3 regions of the Maricaulis sp. MIT060901 genome follow, and region 3 is predicted to be linked to each of the others. Evidence: predicted binding sites of a transcription regulator. Region 3 holds the regulator's gene; each other region holds the start of a gene.
The links. Region 3 encodes LexA, which represses DNA repair genes until DNA is damaged. Its sites were predicted from a motif close to ATGTTCCNCTTGTGTTCC; they were not measured.
Positions count from the first base shown of each region.

Region 1: a site for LexA is predicted at 2,468-2,485, ahead of ssb (single-stranded DNA-binding protein). Genes of this name have one in related genera too.
Region 2: a site for LexA is predicted at 3,099-3,116, ahead of SIC17_RS15350 (ROK family protein). Genes of this name have one in related genera too.

Region 1 is NZ_CP138920.1:484,166-489,360, reverse strand. Features, by position in the region: gene SIC17_RS02465 (hypothetical protein) at 308-1,144, shown strand; gene SIC17_RS02460 (hypothetical protein) at 1,561-2,361, shown strand; gene ssb (single-stranded DNA-binding protein) at 2,526-2,987, shown strand; gene SIC17_RS02450 (hypothetical protein) at 3,049-3,762, shown strand; partial or broken gene SIC17_RS02445 (NAD-dependent epimerase/dehydratase family protein) at 3,789-4,316, shown strand; gene SIC17_RS02440 (DoxX-like family protein) at 4,736-4,957, shown strand; gene SIC17_RS02435 (hypothetical protein) at 4,961-5,104, shown strand; gene SIC17_RS02430 (DUF2269 family protein) at 5,101-5,195, shown strand, end outside.
Region 2 is NZ_CP138920.1:3,090,922-3,096,116, reverse strand. Features, by position in the region: gene SIC17_RS15370 (MFS transporter) at 1-949, shown strand, start outside; gene rpmG (50S ribosomal protein L33) at 1,034-1,201, shown strand; gene SIC17_RS15360 (PleD family two-component system response regulator) at 1,241-2,593, opposite strand; gene SIC17_RS15355 (response regulator) at 2,604-2,969, opposite strand; gene SIC17_RS15350 (ROK family protein) at 3,162-4,055, shown strand; gene SIC17_RS15345 (DNA polymerase IV) at 4,052-5,195, shown strand, end outside.
Region 3 is NZ_CP138920.1:1,455-6,649, forward strand. Features, by position in the region: gene SIC17_RS00010 (ComEC/Rec2 family competence protein) at 1-1,006, shown strand, start outside; gene lexA (transcriptional repressor LexA) at 1,010-1,711, opposite strand; gene trpC (indole-3-glycerol phosphate synthase TrpC) at 1,795-2,589, opposite strand; gene trpD (anthranilate phosphoribosyltransferase) at 2,595-3,620, opposite strand; gene SIC17_RS00030 (anthranilate synthase component II) at 3,864-4,454, opposite strand; gene SIC17_RS00035 (divergent polysaccharide deacetylase family protein) at 4,552-5,195, shown strand, end outside.

The DNA of each region.
Region 1 (5,195 bases), 480 kb from region 3:
CTTCTCCTCCCTAGAAGTGCCGGAGCGAAGCGGAGGCGAAGGGGGGGAGCGATAGCGAGCTATTCCTCCGGGCTGCGCCCTCCGGCCCCTCCGTCTCCGCCTTCGCCAAGGCTACGGCGGATCCACCTCCCCGAGGGGGAGGATGGTCGAGCTCGCGGATCGAGCGGCCGACCTGGTAGTGGGTTTCGGGAGGTCAGTTGGCTGGTGCCTGGTGGGGAAACCGGCTGGACAGCGGCTGAAGAGTGTGTGTCCCTGCTTGTGCGTTGGAACAGGCGCTGTGTTCCGGTTTTGCACCCGAGAGAACGGTATGGATGAGAGTTGCACCGGCTTCGTTATCTACGGACTGAACGAAGGCGTGACTGATACAATTTCATGGCTCAAAAAGGCGATTGAGCTATTCGAACAAGCTGGTGTGCAAATCGATAAATGCGCGCTTGCGGCCCCGGGATTCTCCGGGAAATTGGTCTCTTTTACCCGGTCAAAGGGAAAGATCGCGAGCCTCGATGAAGGTGTCGGTAGCTTTCAGCTTGTCGGTTTGACGAGGGAGGGCCGTCATCCCGTTTTCGATTTCCGGATGTACCTCATGGTTTCGCTGGAGAACGGTGTCGCCAATCTTGTTGCTGAGAGCGCGCTGTGGCGTCAAAACGAAAGCGCCATGGCGGACCTTGTCGAATTGTTGGTGGGGAGTGTGCCGGCAGGCTATGGGTTCGAATATGAGAGAGCCAGATCTGCTGGAGTCGTTACGTATGCTTTAGGCAGGGTGCAAGGCAATTGGGATGGAAGCAGTGAGGACAGTGACTCCGAACATCTCAATATATCATTTTGGAACCACGCGCGGAGGGAGGCGGTTTGGAAACACGGTCAGATGCGAAGCGTCTATCTCCAAAACTATCTGAACCGACAACACCTGAAACGGCCAATTGAAGGAATGTCGCTGGAAACCTGGATCAGTGCAGGGGAACACCGCGGTCACTTGCGGCAGATGAGCCGGGACATGTGGGTGTGGGACACTCGCGAAGCAGATCGAGACGGATTGCGCCGCGCCCTTTGGAGAGAAGGGATCCTGTTCAATTGGGCCAAGGACCTGGAGGGCGCTTCAAAGCATCCGAACGCCGGTGAGATAACGATTCCCTGGGGCAATTAGCTGTCGACTGATTAATGGGGACACGCGGTTCGCTTGATGGCTCAGCGAACATTCTTGACGACGAGAATGGCACGCCCGGGCGAGGGACAGAGATGCGAGCCCCTGGTATCCAGTGGTGTTCCGATTATCTTCCCCTCCGGGGAAGTGCCGGAGCAAAGCGGAGGCGAAGGGGGGCGAGCGGAGCGAGCTGACCTACGGGCTTCGCCCTCCGGCCCCTCCGTCTCCGCCTTCGCCAAGGATACGGCGGATCCACCTCCCCGAGGGGGAGGATGGTCGAGCTCGCGGATCGAGCGGCCGATCCAGGCCCGAGCTGCGTTTCTGGGTGTCGCTAGACAAGAACACAATTGTGTGAGTGTCTGTCTTGTCGCGGACTGTTGGTGCGCCTACCAGCCACCTCGAACATAACGGAGCCTGAGATGTTCAACTGGGGCAAAAAGAAGACTGTCAAACCAGTTGAGTGCGACGAGGAAACGTACCGTGAGCGGAGCCTGCGGGATTTTCGAGCGGATGCAGAACAAACCGCCATTGCTCGAGCGCAGGCGTGCGAGCGCGGGAATGTTGTTCACCAGGTTCGGATGTTGGAGTCCGAGATAGGTGCGTGGGTGCAGCTCGTCGTGACAAACTGGAGGGTGCAAGGTGAGTATGAGGATGCGCTGCACGCCCTGCTTCGCCTGCAGGAGGTTGCACTCGAACTATCCCAGCTTCCGGGCGGAAGAATTGTGGAGGGAGAATCCATCAATTCACTTCATCTCCTCTTGATCGCGGCGGGCAGAGCAGAGCTGATTCCTCAAATATTTCCAACGTTCGCGACCGTCTATCCATGGGATGTTGTTGATGGTGTTTTGATCGCAAATATATTGGGAAAGCCCGTCCCCGCAGCTGCTACGGAAAAGGCAAAATCGCTTCTCGAGGGGCGCGGAGAAATCGCGCGCACGTATCGGTCGTACTTTGAATTACTTGAGCGCGAAAAACCAACTGAGGGTCGTGAAGCGATTTTGGTTCGGGCGGAGAGTAATTGGGAGAACAGAGCGAGGTCGACCGCCGAGTATCCTGGACCGAATTTCGGAATTGGTCAGGCTGTGGTCAAGGTGGAAATTGATCTGCGCTTGGCTGCAGTTCTGAGCCAATTGGATTTTGGAGGCGATAGTCCGCACGCTTGGCCTTGGGGGCGAGCGCAGCGAGCAGCTGACCTCCGCGCTGAAGCGACAAAGGTTTGAAGGGTACGACCACCTGTACACGCCTGTGGAAGCACAGCGCTGCGCTCTGGACATCCCGTCTTTTCGCCGTCCACACTCCGCTGCAAGAATCGCGTGTTTGACGCGCGGAACAGAATGTGAACAAATGGCGGGCGAGAAGCTGGCCGAGAATGGAGACCAGGGCGATGGCGGGTGTGAACAAGGTAATTCTGGTAGGTAATCTGGGCCGTGACCCGGAAGTCCGTCGCATGAATTCCGGCGATGCGGTCTGCAATCTGTCCATAGCGACGTCCGAGAGCTGGCGTGACCGCCAGACCGGCGAGAAGCGCGAGAAGACGGAATGGCACCGTGTGGTCATCTTCAACGAGAACCTGGTGAAGGTCTGCGAGAACTATCTGCGCAAGGGCTCCAAGGTCTATGTCGAAGGCCAGTTGCAGACCCGCAAATGGACCGACCAGAACGGTCAGGAAAAATACTCCACCGAGGTCGTGCTGCAGAAATTCCGCGGCGAGCTGCAAATGCTCGACGGCCGCAATGAAGGTGGCAGCAGTTTTGAATCGGCACCGTCCAGAAGTGCTCCCGCGGCCATGGATGGCCCGAAAGAGGACTTCCGGAACGCAGATCTGGATGATGAAATCCCGTTCTAGGACATGAATTCGCCGTCTTGTGCCGCAAGCTTCCTGGCAGATGGCTAAATCGGAGCATGACATGCGTGCATTTCTGACCACTGCCTTTCTGACCACTGGCTTTTCCATCCTGGGCCTCGCCGGACCGGCCCTGGCCCAGGAAGACCCCAATCTGCGTACCCCGTCGATCTATGTGATCGAACATGAAGGGGTGAGAGGTGAGTTTGTAGTCGGTGATGCGGCATGGGGCGATGTCCTGGCGACCCTGTCGGCCGTGCGCAGTGCAGATGAAGCGCAAGCCGAGGCCATCTCCCAGCAACTCTGGGAGCGTCGCGATCTGAATCCGCCGGTTTTCCTGTTTGAGGTGGCCCGCCGCGAGGCTGCAAGCAATCCGGAGCGGGCGCTGGAGGCTTATTTCCTCGGGCGTGCCCGGTCTGTTTATGACGCCATGCGCTGTGTCGACAGCACGTCGATGGAAGTGGTCGACATGGCCTCGCAATATGCCGGTGAGGGCATTGTGACCCTGTTGTCGGAAAGGCTCGACCTGGCCGAGCCGGCACTGGAACGTCTGCTCAATTCCGGCGAAGCCTTTTCCAGCCAGGCTTCACCCTGGTGGGCCTGTTCCTTCGGGCAGGCCGCCTATTATGCGGCGGTGAACAATTCCCCGATGGCGGGCAATGAATGGCTGAAGGTCGAGGCAACCTGGTCCTCGTTGCAGGATACCGTGCGCCGCAATATCGAGGGAAATCTGCTGATTGTTCAGAGCGCGAGAGCCCAGGCGAACGCTCAACCCTGATCATGATCCGGCGGCGGAGCTTTTGAATGAAACTTCTCGTCGCCGGCGCAGCGGGCTTTATCGGCTCCCACATCGCAACAGCCCTCCAGGCGCGCGGTCATGAGGTGATCGCCGCGGCACGCTCCTGGCGGTCGGCCCGGACACGCTTGCCCGCGCTGGACTGGATCCCGTGTGACTTCACCACCGACAAGACGGCCGACTGGACAGGCCGGCTCGAGGGTGTGAATGCGGTGATCAATTGTGTCGGCGTGCTCCAGAACGGGCTGAATGAAAACTCCCGCGCCGTGCATGTCGACGGGCTCACCGAATTGATTGAGGCCTGTCAGAAAACAGGCGTCGCCCGTTTCGTCCATATCTCGGCCGTGGGTGCCGTGTCGGCCTCCGGTTCGACCTATGCAGCAGACAAGGAGGCGGGCGAACAGCTCGTGCTCGATGCCGGACAAGGGGACGCTCTGGACAGCGTCGTTTTGCGGCCCTCCCTGGTCGTTGGCCGCAACAGTTATGGGGGCACCAGCCTCATCCGCGCCCTGGCCGGCCTGCCCTGGATCACACCGATCGTGGGCGGGGAGCAGGTCTTCCGACCGATCGCGGTGGATGATGTTGTTGATGCGGTGGAACAGTGCTGCCGCCCGGGTTCGCCCGCCGGTGTGCGCTGGGACCTGTCCGGACCGGAGCGGATCAACCTGGCCGATATCCTGGTCGCTTATCGTCGCTGGCTGGGCTTTGGCGAGACACGCCTGGTGAAAGTGCCGCGTTGGATGGCGCGTCCGGCCTTCCTGTTCGGCGACATGCTGGGCTGGCTGGGTATCAAGACGGCCATGCGCACCAATTCGCTCAAACAGCTTGATTTCGACGTCGAAGGCGATCCGCAGCCCTGGCTGGAAGCGACCGGCGCCAAACCGCGGGGCTTCACGGATTTCCTCAACGCCTCTCCCGCGGGAGCGCAGGAGCGCAGGATCGCTGGTTCGCCCGGTTGGGTTTTGCCCGACCGCTGGCGCGTGTCCTGCTCGCTGCCTTCTGGCTGGTCACGGGCATTCTCTCGCTCACCATCGCGCGATCAGAAGCCCTGTTCATCCTGGGACGCGGCGGGTTCTCGCCGGAGATGCAGCAGCTCGTGCTGTGGGGTGGTTCCATCTTTGACATGATTGTCGGCGCAGCCATGCTGCTCAAACGCCATGTGCGCACGGCAGCCTAGCTCATGGCGGCGATGACGATCGCCTATCTGACCGCCATCACGATAAGCCTGCCCGGCCTGTGGTCCGGCGCGCTGGGGCCGGCGCTCAAATCCGTGCCGCTGATTGGCATGGCGCTGATGATCGCGGCGACCGAGGATGAAAGATGAACGAGCTCTATCCGCTCCTGCGCCTAGTCCACATCCTTTCTTCCGGCGTCCTGTTCGGGGGCGGGGCGGTGATCGCCTATTTCATGCTGAC
Region 2 (5,195 bases), 160 kb from region 3:
GCCGCGTCGGCTTCTCGTGCTCTCACTGGTCGGCGCGGCGGGCCTGTTCACACTGCTGCCGGTTTTTCCAGTCGTGCTGATGTGGTTCCTGCTGCGTTTTCTGATCGGCTGTTTCATGACCGTGATCTTCGTGATTTCGGAAAGCTGGATCAATCAGATCGTCTCACCGGACAGGCGCGCCCTGATGCTTGGTGTCTATGGCACGGCACTTTCCGGCGGCTTCGGTATTGGCGGCCTGCTTTTCTCCGCACTGCACGGTGCCGGCGACACAGCCTTTTATCTGGGTGCCTTCATCTTCCTGGCCGGCACCCTTCCGATTCTTTTCCTGGAGGGCCCACAGGCCACAGCGCCGGATGCGGAATCCACTTCGCTGCCCAGCCTGATCAAGACCGCCATGATCGCGCCCAGCGCCATCCTTGCCGGTCTGGCCTTCGGTGCGACGGAGACCCTGCTCTATTCCATGTTGCCGGTGTATGGCAAAAACATCGGGCTAGAGCACACGATGATCGGCCTGATGGTCCTTGCCGTGGCCCTGGGAGCCATCGTATTCCAGCTCCCGATCGGCTGGGTTGCGGATAGGACATCGCGTCGCCTGACCCTGCTCTGGATCGCTGTCATCGCAACATTTGCGTCTGTGCTGGCCGGGTTTGCCGGCAACAACACCCTGTTGCTTCTGCCCATCCTGTTTGTGCAGTCCGGCGTCGTCAGCGGGCTCTACACGGTCGGTCTCTCCCTCCTCGGTGAACGCTTCACCGGCGGAGCAATTGCCACCGCGAACGCGACCTTCATCTTTGCATATGGCGTAGGATCACTGGTCGGCCCGCCGACCGCAGGGCTGGCCATGGACGCGGTTGGCCCCTGGGGCCTGCTCGCTGTTCTCGCCGGGATTACGGGCGCCTATGTCATTGTTGTGTCGCTGCGTACAGTTTTTGGCGGTGCCAAGAGTTGACACTCAGCCCCGCGTGAGTATGTTCGCGCGCTCTCGCGACGGCAATGGGGCCGTTTGTGCGCGATGAACCAGGACTTTTGAGCCATGGCGAAGCCAACAACGATCAAGATCCGCCTGAACTCCACGGCTGGAACCGGTTACTTCTACGTAACCAAGAAAAACGCGCGCACCATGACCGAGAAGCTCGTGCTGAAAAAGTACGATCCGGTTGCCCGCAAGCACGTTGAGTTCAAAGAAGGCAAAATCAAGTAAGCTGTTAAAGCTTAACTTGTTTTCGTATCAGGCTGCAGCTCATGCTGCGGCCTGAACTCGATTCCGGCCATCGGTTTTCGCCTCATAGAGCGCGGCATCGGCCCGGCGCAACAGCGATTCCATCGGCTCTCCCGACGATGCCTGGGCCAGGCCAACACTGACTGTGACCGGCAGTTCCAGCTCGTCCGACAGCTTGAACAATTCACTGCAGACACTGCGGCGAATGCGCTCGGCAGCATGCTCGGCCTCGGCCAGACCAGAGCCCGGCATCAGAATCACAAACTCCTCACCGCCATAACGCGAAGCTAGGTCCAGCGCCCGCAATTGTGCGGTAATGCGCTGGGCAAAGATTTTCAGCACCACATCTCCGGCCTCATGGCCATGCGTGTCGTTGATGCGCTTGAAATAGTCGATATCCAGCAAAAGCACGGAAACTGGTGCTCCACCGGCATTCGCGCTCTCGACCGCCTGGCGCAGACGCGATTCGATGAAACGACGATTGTGCAGCCCTGTCAGCGCGTCGGTGATCGCCATGTTCAGGCTCTCATCCAGGCGATTGCGAAGCTTGTCCGCATAGCGTTTGCGACGCAGCTGGGTGCGCACACGCGCAGCGAGCTCGCTGGCATCTACCGGCCGGTAGACAATGTCATTTGCACCCAGCTCCAAAGCCTTCACGGCCATCTTGACGTCATCCGGGTTGACGATGGCGACGATCGGAATCTGACGTGTCGCCGTATCGGATCGAATGCGAGCACACACACGCAAACCGTCAAAGGTCGGACAGGTCAGGTCCAGCAACATCAGATCGATACCGCTCTGCATGCGCTTGACTGCCGAGGCGGGCTCCAGCTCGTAGTCTGCGTCAATTCCGTCCGGAAAAGCGCGGGCAAAACGTTTGCCGCTACGTTCCTCGCTGGTGACGACAAGCGCGGTTGCGGGCTGGGCATCCAGCTCGACCGGGTCAGCCACGATACCGGCAAGCGCCCCGCCCTGGTCGCGATAGCGCAACTCGTCCAGCACGGCCTTCAGACGCAATAGACTGCGTACGCGTGCAAACAAGGTGACATCGTCGATCGGCTTGGTCAGGAAATCATCAGCACCACATTCCAGACCCCGAATGCGATCCTCGCGCTGATCCAGCGCTGTGACCATGATGACCGGGATGTGGCGGGTTTGCAGATCGACCTTCAGGCGCTGGCAGGTCTCGTAACCATCAATGCCAGGCATCATGATGTCGAGCAGGATCAGGTCGGGTTGTTCCTGGCGAGCGAGATCGATGGCATCAACACCGTTCTCGGCCGTGCACACGTCGAAATACTCGGCAAGGAGCTTCGCCTCCAGCATTCGGACGTTGGCAGGCTGGTCATCGACGACAAGAATACGGGCACTCATCGTCTACCCCCTAGTCCAAGAATTGGCGAACCGTTTCAATGAAGGTGGAGACGGTGATGGGTTTGGACAGATAGGCTTCGCAGCCGCCTTTGCGAATGCGTTCCTCATCGCCCTTCATGGCAAAGGCCGTGACCGCGACGACCGGAATCGTCTGCAGGGAATCATCTTCCTTGAGCCATTTCGTCACTTCCAGGCCAGAGACCTCCGGAAGCTGAATGTCCATGAGAATGAGATCAGGTGTGTGTTCACGCGCCATTTCAAGCGCCTTGAAACCATCCTTGGTCTGCAAGGTCTCATACCCATGAGCCTCAAGCAGATCGTTGAAGAGCTTCATATTGAGCTCGTTATCTTCGACGATCAGGACCTTTTTCGGCATGACCTGCAGCATAGCGACGACACGCTTCCCGTAGATGGTGCGCCTTTGCGGCGCTTGTTGAACCCCTCGTGCACTAAAACCGATCTTCCTTAACCAACAATGAGTCAGGCGGCGCTTTTCTTGCCCCGTAGAACAAGATAAGAACAAAGCCAGCGATACAAGCTTATATCTAAAGGCATATAAGGCAAAATCATGATCCGGCTCGGCATCGATCTCGGCGGTACGAAAATCGAGGCGCTCGCTATTGATGAAACGGGTGTCGAGCTGGTCCGGAAACGGGTCCCGACCCCGCGCGCCTATGAGGCCGGATTGCTTGCTATAACTGAGTTGGTCAGCGAACTGGAGCGAGAAATCGGCAAGTCCATGCACGTCGGCATCGGCCACCCCGGCTCGCTCAGCCCCGCCACGGGCCTCATGCGCAACGCCAATTCGACCTGGCTCAATGAGACCCCTTTCAAGTCAGACCTTGAGGCACGATTGGGACGAGCGATTCGCCTGGCCAATGATGCGGATTGTTTTGCCTTGTCCGAAGCCGTCGACGGCGCCGGGCGAGATTATCGAACGGTTTTTGGCGTCATCATTGGCACGGGTGTAGGCGGCGGGATCGTGGTGGATCGCACGCTTCACACTGGTGCCCAACGTATTGCCGGAGAATGGGGTCACAACCCCCTGCCCTGGATGAGCCCGGACGAGTTTCCAGGGCCCCGATGCTGGTGCGGACGTGTTGGCTGTATTGAAACCTTTCTTTCCGGCCCCGGCTGGGCCTCGATACACAACAACGAATACGCGTCTCAACTCACGGCCGAACAGATCGCAACCGACCCTTCCGAGCAATGCGTCGACAGTCGTGCCGACTATGCCGCGCGTCTCGGCCGTGCGCTGGCGAGCGTCATCAACATCATAGATGCCGACTGCGTTGTCCTGGGCGGAGGTGTGTCCAATACACCGGGCCTGGCACAAGCGGTCGAAACGCGGCTTGCCGAGTGGGTCTTCTCCGACATTTGCCGGACGCGTGTGGTGACCAATCAGCACGGCGACAGTTCCGGTGTCCGCGGAGCGGCCTGGCTGTGGGGACCTGATGAATGAGTGACGCCGGCGCTTATTGCCGGTCCTGCCTGGAACCGGTCGCGGTGGATCTTCGACAATGCCCCGCCTGCGGCTCCCGCCGCATTCTGCAGCACAACGAGCTGAATACACTGGCCATCGCCCATATCGATTGCGATGCGTTTTTCGCGGCGATCGAGAAGCGCGACAATCCGGAGCTGGAAGACAAGCCGGTCATTATCGGCGGCGGTCAGCGCGGCGTCGTCTCCACAGCCTGTTACGTCGCGCGCATGTATGGCGTTCACTCGGCCATGCCTATGTTCAAGGCCCTCGCCGCCTGTCCCGACGCCGTCGTGATCAAGCCGGATCATGGCAAATACACAAAGGAAGGATACAGGATCCGCGACATGATGCGCGAGATGACGCCGCTGGTTGAACCGCTGTCCATCGACGAGGCCTTCCTCGACCTGTCCGGTACAGAACGCCTGCACAACGCCCCGCCAGCGCATACCTTGTTGCGGCTGCAACGGAAGATCTGGGAAGAAGTCGGGATCACGGTGTCCGTTGGGCTGTCGCACAACAAGTTTCTCGCCAAGACAGCCTCGGACCTGGAAAAACCTGACGGGTTTGCGGTGATCGGCAAGGCTGAGACGATGGACTTCCTGGTCAAACGCCCGGTGCGCGCCATCTATGGCGTTGGCCCGGCCTTTGCCAAAAAGCTGGAGCGCGATGGTCTGCACACCCTCAACGATATCCGCCAGCGCGGCGACAAGGCGATGGCCCAGCGTTATGGCGATATGGGTTATCACCTCTCGCGTCTTTCGCGCGGAGAGGACACTCGGCGGGTCAATCCGGTCGGCGAGCGCAAGAGCGTCTCCTCCGAGACCACGTTCAATGCCGACATCAATGACCTCCGGGAGCTGGAGAAACGTCTCTACCGGCTGTGCGTGAAAGTCGCCGACATCATGAAGTCCAAGGAGATTTCCGGCACGGTCATCACCCTCAAGCTCAAGAGCTCGACCTTCAAGACCAAGACTCGCCGGCGCACACTGACCGAACCCAGCCAGCTGGCCGACACCCTGTTCAAGGTAGGACGCGAACTCCTGGCCGCCGAAACCGACGGCACGCGCTATCGTCTGATTGGCATCGGCTATTCCGGTCTCATCGACGCCGTTGGCGATA
Region 3 (5,195 bases):
GCAATCCTTTGCGCTCGCGTTAGGAGCTGTCGTGCTGATCCAGCCTGAAAGTGTGATCTCACCCGGCTTCCAGATGTCTTTCAGCGCGGTGGGGGCCCTTATTGCCGTTCACGAATGGCGACGTTCCAGAGAGGATGTCATGGAACGGCGATTGCCCGGTTTCCTGCGCCCTTTCTGGGAACTGACGCTTACAAGTTTTGTGGCCGGAACCGCTACGGCAGTTATCGGTGCTTTCCACTTCCATCGCCTGGCCAGTTACGGGCTCCTGGGCAATTTGCTTGCGATGCCGGTGTTTTCATTCCTGGTCATGCCGGCGGGCGTTCTGGGGCTGTTGCTGATGCCTGTGGGACTGGACGCTCCGGCCTTTGCTCTGATGGAGCTGGGACTTAACACCATTCTCAGTATCTCACGATGGATCGAGGCCTTGCCTACAGCGGCGCGTGCCGTGCCGGCTGTTCCGGGGTGGTGGCTGGCGCTTTATATCGCTCTCGCAGCGTTGTTGATCCTGGGGCGCGGGCTGCTGGCCCGTCTTGTCGCGGGCGGCGTGGCTGCGACGCTGGTCGGACTCTGGGCGCTCTGGCCGCAACCGGATGTCTTCATCAGCGCCGATGGGGTTGTGGTAGCTCGGTCGGGCGAGGGATGGACCGCCAACACGTTGCGTCGTGGCCGGTTCGGGCGCCAGGTCTTCCTGGAGCGGTCTGCCATGGCGGGGCAAACCGGGGAGAGGGCGGCCTGTGATGATCTGGGTTGCCTGCTTGAAACCGACTATCTGCGCATTGCAGTGCCCAGTCGGATTGAGGCCTTGCAGGAGGATTGCGAGCGCGCCGACCTGGTCGTGCTTTCCGCGGACACACCGCGTTGGATTGGGCGCCGATGCGGGCGTCCGGTCATTGCACTGTCTGAACTCGCCGAACGCGGCAATGCCCTGGTCTGGCTCAACAACAGCGGTGTCGCCCGTATCCGCTATGTGGATGCGGCGGAAACCAGCTGGCCCTGGCAGACCTGAAATCTAGTGATAGCTACGCAGCAGGCCGACGAGCTTGCCCTGAACCTTCACCCGGTGTGGCGGGAAGATACGGGTCTCGTATTCCGGATTGGCCGCTTCAAGCGCGACAGACCCGCCTTTCTTGCGCAGCTTCTTCAGCGTGGCTTCCTCGTCATCGACCAGCGCGACAACGATGTCGCCTGTATCGGCCACATCGCAGCGACGGATGAGGACCGTGTCACCATCGAGAATACCGGCCTCGATCATGGAATCGCCGTTCACTTCGAGCGCGAAATGCTCGCCATTGCCCAGCATGTCAGCCGCGACGGGCAGGCGATCGGTTTCGTGCTGGATGGCAGAAATGGGAACACCGGCAGCAATACGCCCCAGCATGGGAACCTCGATCGTGCCGCGATCATCGGAGGGGGCTGCACCCTGGCCTGTGAAATCAGCGCGCACCACATTGGGACCAAGATCGGCTGATTTTTCCTCGGTGTTTTCAGCGGCGGCGCTTTCGGGAAGCTTGAGGACCTCCAGTGCGCGGGCGCGGTGGGCAAGACGGCGGATGAAACCGCGTTCTTCCAGTGCCGTGATCAGGCGGTGAACGCCGGATTTCGAGGCCAGGCTGAGTGCACCTTTCATCTCGTCAAAGGAGGGTGAGACACCGGTTTCCTTGATGCGCTCATGGATGAACAAAAGCAGTTCATGTTGCTTGCGGGTCAGCACAGCTCGACTCCCTCCAATTCGCCGGAACAAAGCGGCAACTTGATGGGTGTTCTACATGTGTTCTATTTTGTCGTCAACAGGGGCTAATAGGCCGCCATCAGCGTTTTCGTTGCCTGTTCGACATCAGTCTGACGCATCAGGCTCTCGCCGACCAGCAAGGCTCCGGCGCCTGAAAGCTTCAGCCGCGCAGCATCATCAGCCGTGAATATCCCGCTTTCGGCTACCATGAACTGGTCGTCCGGCACGAGTGTGGACAAACGCTCGAAAGTGCTGAGCGAGGTTTCGAATGTCCGCAGGTCACGATTGTTGACGCCGATCAGCGGTGCCTCTAGGGCGAGCGCTCGGTCCAGCTCCGCCTCGTCATGGACTTCCACAAGCGCGTCGAGTGACCACTTGTCGGCTTCATCCATGAGCTCGCGGGCACAGGCATCATCAACGGCCGCCATGATGACCAGGATTGCGTCAGCGCCGAGCGCTCGGGCTTCCGCGACCTGGTAGCGGTCATAGAGAAAGTCCTTGCGCAGCGCGGGAAGCCCGGTGGCATCGCGTGCCGCGGCCAGGAAGCTGTCATCACCCTGGAAGCTTGGCGTATCAGTCAGCACGGAAAGGCAGGTGGCTCCACCGTCTTCATAGGCCTTGGCCAGTACCGGAGGATTGAAGTCCTCGCGGATAAGACCCTTGGAGGGGCTGGCCTTCTTGACCTCGGCGATAAGGGCCAGGCCGCGTTCGCGCGCATCGCGTCGAAGTGCATCGAAGAAGCCGCGCACCGGCGGCTGATCGGCAGCGAGCGCGGCGATGTCCTCATAGGAACGCTGCGCCTTGCAGGCCTGGATATGGTTCAACTTGTAAGCGGTGATGCGCGCAAGTGCGTCAGGCATCTGGTTCATGCGTCGACCCCCTGCGAGGTGATTGCGATCATCTGCTCGAGCGTTTTACGGGCACGTCCGTCAACGATAGCGGCCCTGGCCTTGGTGATGCCGTCGGCTAGATCGTTGGCCAGGTCAGCGATTACGAGCGCGGCCCCGGCGTTGAGGACGACGATGTCGTGAAAAGCGCCGAGCTCACCATCGAGCAAGGCCCGGATCGCCTTTGCGTTAAACTCCGGATCGCCGCCCTGGAGGTCTGCCTCGCTGGCCTTGGCGATGCCGTATTCTGCCGGATCGACGACAAAGCGCGTGATCTCGCCATTCTTCAGCTCAGCGACCTGGGTCGTGGTCGTTGTCGTGATTTCATCCATGCCGTCATCACCGATCATTACCCAGGCACGTTCGCAGCCCAGGTCACGCAGGGCTTCGGCCATGGGCTCAAGCCAGCGCTCGTCGAAGACACCCAGCAATTGCCGTTTGACCCCCGCCGGATTGGAAAGCGGACCTAGGAGGTTGAAGACGGTGCGCACACCCAGGCTCTTGCGGGCGCTGGCCACGTGGCGAACGGCGCTGTGGTGGGCTGGCGCGAAAAGGAAACCAGCACCGGCCTTTTCGAGGCTTTCCTCGACCGTTTGCGGGCCCACGTCCAGGCGTACGCCCAATGCCGCGAGAACATCCGAAGACCCCGATTTCGAACTGGCAGCGCGATTGCCGTGTTTGGCGACGTTGGCGCCGGCGCCAGCAGCGACAATCGCGGCAGCGGTGGAAATATTGTAGGCACCCTTGCCATCACCACCGGTTCCGCAGGTGTCGATGGCCCCGTCAGGCGCGTTGATCCGGGTCATGCGGCCACGCATCACGCGAGCGCCCGCTGCGATGTCTGCCGGACTTTCTCCAAGTGCGGCAAGCCCCATCAGGAAGCCACCAATCGCGGCATCGGGCGCATCACCTTCCATCAGGAGGTTGAAGGCGGCTTCAATCTGTTTCGTGTCCGGTCGTTGCCCGCGGCTCATGGCCTGCAGGCAGATAGCGAGCTCAGTCATCGCTCTCTCTTGTTCAGTTTGTCTGGAGAAGGGTGGGCTAGCAGGGCAAGCTGCGCCATCGCCGATCCAGCACACGGCATCGAACGCGCGATGACGGCATGACTGACGCCACCGCCGGATCGGCAGTGAAGGCATTCAGGACATGTCGGTTCAGGATCGGCATACCGGCTGGCTCAGGTTGAACTTCGCGAACCCGGCAAATCTAGCTGGCTGTGGCAGAAATTCAATCGCCCGCGATGTGTCTCACGCAGCTGTTTTCAGTGGCGTGCCAGCTAATTTCAGGAAGTTACGCAGCAATTGATGGCCGTGTTCCGACGCGATGGACTCCGGGTGGAATTGCACCCCGTGAACCGGTCGCTCGACATGATGTACGCCCATGATCTCGCCATCGGCGGTCCAGGCATTGGCCTTGAGTTCAGCGGGCAGGCTGTTCGGTTCGATGGCCAGGCTATGGTAACGTGTTGCCTCAAAAGGTGAGGGCAAGTCTTTGAAAACACCGGTGCCGGCATGGGTGACCGGACTGGTTTTCCCGTGCATGATTTCCTTGGCGGAAACAACCTTGCCCCCGAAGATCTGACCGATGGACTGATGACCCAGGCAGACGCCCAGGATCGGCATGTCGTCTGGCGATTGGGCAATCAGGTCGAGACAGATGCCGGCACGGTCAGGATCACACGGACCCGGTGAGAGCACGATGGCTGACGGGCCGAGAGCCAGCGCTTCATTGACGCTCAACGCATCGTTGCGATGCACAGCAATATCAGCTCCGAGCTCCTGGAAATAATGCACCAGGTTGAAGGTGAAGCTGTCATAATTGTCGATCATCAAGAGCATTGCGGGCCTCCGCGGCCAAACTAGGCGCTTCGGTTGTCAGGGCCAATCCCTGCTACTGCTTAACGGATGATTTACCGACTCCCTTCGCACTAGCAGCATGAGACGACGCCATCCAAATCGCTTCCGAGTTCTGCAATCTGCAACGCCGGCTTTTGCCAGTGTTGTGGCTGCTGCGGCCTATGGTGTGGGTGCGATCGTCTTCTCGTTTGCCAGCAAGGCCGACCCGGCGGACCTGCCGGAGTTTTCCCTGAGCTACGATCCGCCGAGCCTGTATGTAAGTGAGATTGCTGATCCGGCTGAGACGGACCTGGTCGCGCTTGCTGCGCCGGAGGAGGTTGCAAGCTCACAGGTCGTTGTGCCCGAGATTGATGAAATGCTCGAGGCGCAGCCTGCCAGTTACCCAGTGCCCACTGCAAACACGCCGCCACGGATTGCTCTGGTGATTGATGATGTCGGGTTGGATCGTGACGCTGCACGGCGGACTTCGGAGCTCGGTGTTCCGATCTCCATGGCGGTGCTGCCCTATGCCGATGCGTCCCGTGATGTTTCACGGCAGGTCCGTGAAGCAGGGCACGATCTTTTGCTGCACATGCCGATGGAACCACTTGGACTGGCAGATCCTGGGCCGCATGCCTTGCGGGTAGGCCAGAGTGAGGACGAGCTGCGCCTGCGTGTGCGCTGGGCCTTTGCCCGCGTGCCTGGCGCGATCGGTATGAACAATCACATGGGCAGTCGATTGAC